2 regions of the Allobosea massiliensis genome follow, and region 1 is predicted to be linked to the other one. Evidence: predicted binding sites of a transcription regulator. Region 1 holds the regulator's gene; the other holds the start of a gene.

Evidence for each region. Region 1 encodes PhoB, which activates phosphate uptake and scavenging genes when phosphate is short. Its sites were predicted from a motif close to TGTCATNNANCTGTCAT; they were not measured.
Region 2: ACFPN9_RS23890 (ArsJ-associated glyceraldehyde-3-phosphate dehydrogenase) is a predicted target of PhoB. The motif match lies at 1,104-1,120, and genes of this name have one in related genera.

What each region holds. Positions count from the first base shown of each region.
Region 1 is NZ_JBHSLU010000030.1:19,278-21,663, reverse strand. It holds gene ACFPN9_RS12095 (TIGR03862 family flavoprotein) at 1-511, opposite strand, end outside; gene phoB (phosphate regulon transcriptional regulator PhoB) at 674-1,372, opposite strand; gene phoU (phosphate signaling complex protein PhoU) at 1,531-2,250, opposite strand; gene pstB (phosphate ABC transporter ATP-binding protein PstB) at 2,294-2,386, opposite strand, start outside.
Region 2 is NZ_JBHSLU010000082.1:333,093-335,478, forward strand. It holds gene arsJ (organoarsenical effux MFS transporter ArsJ) at 1-13, opposite strand, end outside; gene ACFPN9_RS23890 (ArsJ-associated glyceraldehyde-3-phosphate dehydrogenase) at 18-1,061, opposite strand; gene ACFPN9_RS23895 (arsenate reductase ArsC) at 1,194-1,724, shown strand; gene ACFPN9_RS23900 (metalloregulator ArsR/SmtB family transcription factor) at 1,721-2,386, shown strand, end outside.

The sequences.
Region 1 (2,386 bases):
GCCGCGGCCAGCTCGCCCCGCCCAGCGCAAGCAGCGTCGCATCGGCGGCGACCGTCACCTCGCCGGCCGCCGTGGCGAAGGTCAGCGCGCCCTCGTCGTTCCAGCCGGTCCAGCGCCGGCCGGCTTCGAGCCGCACCCCGAGCCCGTCGAGCCGGCGCAGCCAGGCGCGCAACAGCGGCGACGCCTTCATCGCCTTCGGGAAGACGCGCCCGCTGGTGCCGATGAAGCTCTCCGCGCCGAGCTCGTCGGCCCAATCGCGCAGCGCCTGCGGTGGAAACGCCTGGATGGCGGGTTCGAGCCAGTCCCGCGCCGCGCCGTAATGCGGCAGGAAGCTCTCCAGCGGCTCGGAATGGGTGAGGTTGAGCCCGCCGCGCCCGGCGAGCAGGAATTTGCGCGCCGGCGACGGCATCCGCTCATGGATCGTCACGCGGTGGCCGGCCTGGGCCAGCCGCTCGGCCGCGATCAGCCCGGCCGGGCCGGCGCCGATGATGGCGATGTCTTTGATCTGCATCGGGCCGGCTTGCGCCGTCGGGCGTCGCGGGTCAAGCGATCAGGCGCATGCCGGAGCGACCTCGTCATTCTCGGGCTCGACCCGAGAATCTATGGCCGGCACGGCAGGGGAGCCTCGGCGTCACGAGATGCTCGGGTCTGCGCCCGACCATGACGGTTTCCCTCACGCCCGCGCGAAGGTCTCGTCGAAGGCGTAGCCCGCGCCACGGACGGTGCGCAGCGGATCCTTGGCGTCGCCCGGCGTGATCGCCTTGCGCAGCCGCCCGACATGGACGTCGACCGTGCGCTCGTCGATGTAGACGTCGCGGCCCCAGACGGCGTCGAGCAGCTGGGCGCGCGAATAGACCCGGCCCGGCGCCTGCATCAGGAATTCCAGCAGCCGGAACTCGGTCGGCCCCAGATGCAGCTCTTCGCCGGCCCGGCGCACGCGGCGCGTCGTGCGGTCGAGTTCGAGATCGCCGGCGACCAGCAGCCCCGCGACATGGCCGGGCTTCGCCCGGCGCAGCAGCGCCTGGATGCGCGCGATCAGCTCCGGCAGGGAGAACGGCTTGACGACATAGTCGTCGGCCCCGGTGGCGAGGCCGCGCACGCGCTCGGTTTCTTCGCCGCGGGCGGTCAGCATGATGATCGGCACGCGCTCGGTGTCGCGCCGCGCCCGCAGCCGCCGGCACAGTTCGATGCCGGAGAGACCGGGCAGCATCCAGTCGAGCAGCACGAGATCGGGCGTGTTGTCTCGCAGATGCAGCTCGGCGTCGTCCCCCCGCGCCACGCTGTCGACTGCGAAGCCCTCGGCCTCGAGGTTGTAGCGCAGCAGCAGGGTGAGGGGTTCCTCGTCCTCGACGATCAGGATGCGGGCGGCCATGGCACGGTTCCGTTCTTGGCGTTTGTGCCGAAACGCATCGTCATGCTCGCCCTTGTGGCGAGCATCCACGTCTTGAACGCGGCGTGGGTCCGGCGAAGACGTGGATGGTCGGAACAGGCCCGACCCTGACGGCGAAGGCTCCGGCGCAGTCGGTGTTGTCAGCTCCCTGTCACGGCCTCGACCGTGATGTCGGTGGTCTCGAGCTTGGGACGGTTGATGTCGAGCGATTCGCCGGTGACGAGATAGTGGATCGTCTCGGCGATGTTGGTGGTGTGGTCGCCGATGCGCTCGACGTTCTTGGCGCAGAACAGGAGATGCGTGCAGAAGGTGATGTTGCGCGGATCTTCCATCATATAGGTCAACAGCTCGCGGAACAGCGAGGTGTAGAGCGCGTCGATCTCGCCGTCGCGATGCCAGACCTCGAGCGCCTTCTGCTCGTTGCTGGTGGCGTAGGCGTCGAGGACGTCCTTGAGCTGCGCCTGCACCAGCCGGCTCATATGCTCCAGCCCGACGACGGCGCGGTGCGGCGGCGAGAACTGGCCGGAGATCGCGACCGCGCGCTTGGCGATGTTCTTGGCGAGGTCGCCGACGCGCTCGATGTCCGAGGCGATGCGGATCGCCGAGATCAGCTCGCGCAAATCGTTGGCGAGCGGCTGGCGCCGGGCGATCGTCAGCACGGCGCGCTCCTCGACGTCGCGCTGCAGGTTGTCGAGCCGCTGGTCGGCGGAGATCACCTTCTGGGCCAGCGTCGTGTCGCGGCGCACCAGCGCGACCGTGGAATCGCCGAGCATGCGCTCGGACATGCCGCCCATCTCGGCGAGGCTGCGGCGCAGCGACTCCAGTTCGGCGTCGTAGGAGCGGACGATATGTTCGGTCATCGCGGCGTTGTCCTTTGGATGCGGAGCGGAAGCGGCGGCCAAATCAGCCGAAGCGGCCGGTGACGTAGTCCTGCGTCTGCTTCTTGCTCGGGTTCATGAAGATCGTGTTGGTCGCGGCGAACTCGATCACCTCGCC
Region 2 (2,386 bases), on a different contig from region 1:
CTCCCTCGGTCACCCGATCAGATCCCGACCTGTTCGAGATGGCAGGCGAGATCGACCATCCGGCAGGCATAGCCCATCTCGTTGTCGTACCAGGCATAGACCTTGAGCATCGTGCCGTCGGTGACCAGCGTCGAGAGACCGTCGACGATGCTCGAGCGCGTGTCGCGCTGATAATCGATCGACACCAACGGGCGCGGCTCGAAGCCGAGGATGCCGGCAAGGGGCCCGCGCGCCGCCGCCTCGAACAGGGCGTTGACCTCGGCGGCGGTCGTCGACCGCTCCAGTTCGAAGACGCAGTCGGTCAGCGAGGCGTTCAGCACGGGCGCGCGCACGGCGTGGCCGTCGAGCTTGCCCTTGAGCTCGGGATAGATCAGCGCGATGGCCGTGGCGCTGCCGGTCGTCGTCGGCTGCAGCGAGAGCATGGCCGAGCGGGCGCGGCGCAGATCCTTGTGGGGCGCGTCGACCACGACATTGGTGTTGGTCGGGTCATGGATCGTGGTGATCTGGCCGTGCCGGATGCGCAAATTCTCGTGCACGACCTTCACCACCGGGGCGAGGCAGTTCGTCGTGCAGGAGGCGGCGGTGACGATCGGGTGAACGGCGGGGTCGTAGAGATGCTCGTTGACGCCGACGACGACGTTGAGGACCGAGGCGTCCTTCACGGGGGCGGCGACGATGACGCGCTTGGCGCCGCGCTTCAGATGCCCCTCCAGTGTCGCCGGCGTCAGGAACTTGCCGGTGCATTCGAGCACGACATCGACGCCGAGATCCCCCCAGGGGATGTCGCCCGGCTCGCCCGCCGCCGAGAAACTTAAGCGGCGCTCGCCGATCGTGACCGCATCCTCGCCGGCGCTCGCGATGCCGCCGCGCCAGCGGCCCTGCATGCTGTCGAATTCGAGCAGATGGGCGGTCGCCGCCGCACCACCCTTGATCTCGTTGAGATGGACGACGTCGAGCCGGTTGCCGGCGCGCGGATCGTCGCCCTGCCGGTCGGCCGCCCCCAGGGCGGCCCGCAGCGCCAGACGCCCGATCCGCCCCATGCCGTTGATGCCGACCCGCATGACTCTGCTCCCTGTCTGTCTCAGGGAGGCTGCATCACCCGGATGAAGGCATCATGTCAATATGTCGGTTGACAACGACATATTCTGTGATGAGACTCATGTCATCCGAAACCGACATATCGGGACGACGCCATGACGACCTCTCCTCTCGCGGTGCTTTTCGTGTGCAAAGGCAATCACGCGCGCTCCATCATGGCCGAGGCGATCATGCGGCGCATGGCCGGCAAGTTCGCCGTCTACAGTGCCGGCTCGCAGCCCCGTGCTTCGATCAATCCCTTCGTCGTCAGGCTGCTCAAATCGCTCAACCACGATGTCTCCGACCTGCGGCCCAAGAGCTGGGACGCATTTTCCGGCCCGAACGCGCCGCAGCTCGACTTCGTCTTCACCCTCTCGGAGACGGCGGCCAATGCCGTTCCGCCGGCCTGGCCGGGCAATCCCGTGACGGCGCTCTGGACCCTGCCGGATCCGGCCGCCCATGAAGGCGACGACGTTCAGAAGGCGCTCGCCTTCGCCGATGCCTACCGCATGCTGAACAACCGCATCTCGCTCTTCGCGAGCTTGCCTCTGGCGACGCTGAAGGGCATGGCTCTGCAGCACCGGCTGGACGCGATCGGCAAGGACACGTCGCGCGCCGATCCATTGCAGAGGGATGACGCCGCGTGAAGCAGGGGCCGGCGCCGAGGCTGGAATCCGCGGAGGCGGTCGCGCTCCTGGCAGCGCTCGCCCAGCCGACGCGGCTCGAGATCTTTCGCCTGCTGATGCGCTACCGGCCGCATGGGCTGGCAGCGGGCGATATCGGCCGGCTGCTCGCCGTCGCGCACAACACCCTCTCGGCCCATCTCGCGGCGCTGGAGCAGGTCGGCCTGCTGGCCTCGCGGCGCGAGGGGCGTCACATCATCTTCGCCGCCAAGCCAGGCCCCGCCGATGCGCTGCTGGCGTTCCTGACGGATGCCTGCTGCACCCAGGGCCCGGCCGCCTGCCCGCCAGGGGCCACGGCGATCCCGGCGCGGCGCGAGCCCGTCGCGAGCGAGCGGCCGCTGCGTGTCCTCGTGGTCTGCACCGGCAACTCGGCCCGCTCCATCATGGCCGAGGCCATTCTCAACCGTGAGGGCCTGGGACGGATCGAGGCCTTCTCGGCCGGCAGCCGCCCGCAGGAGGCGCCTCACCCGGCGGCCCTCGGGTTGCTGGCGGAACTCGGATACGACGTCTCCGCCATGCGCTCGAAGTCCTGGGACGAGTTCCTCGGACCCGAGGCGCCGCCACTGGACCTCGTCGTCACCGTCTGCGACGGCGCGGCGGAGACGCCATGCCCCGTCTTTCCGGGC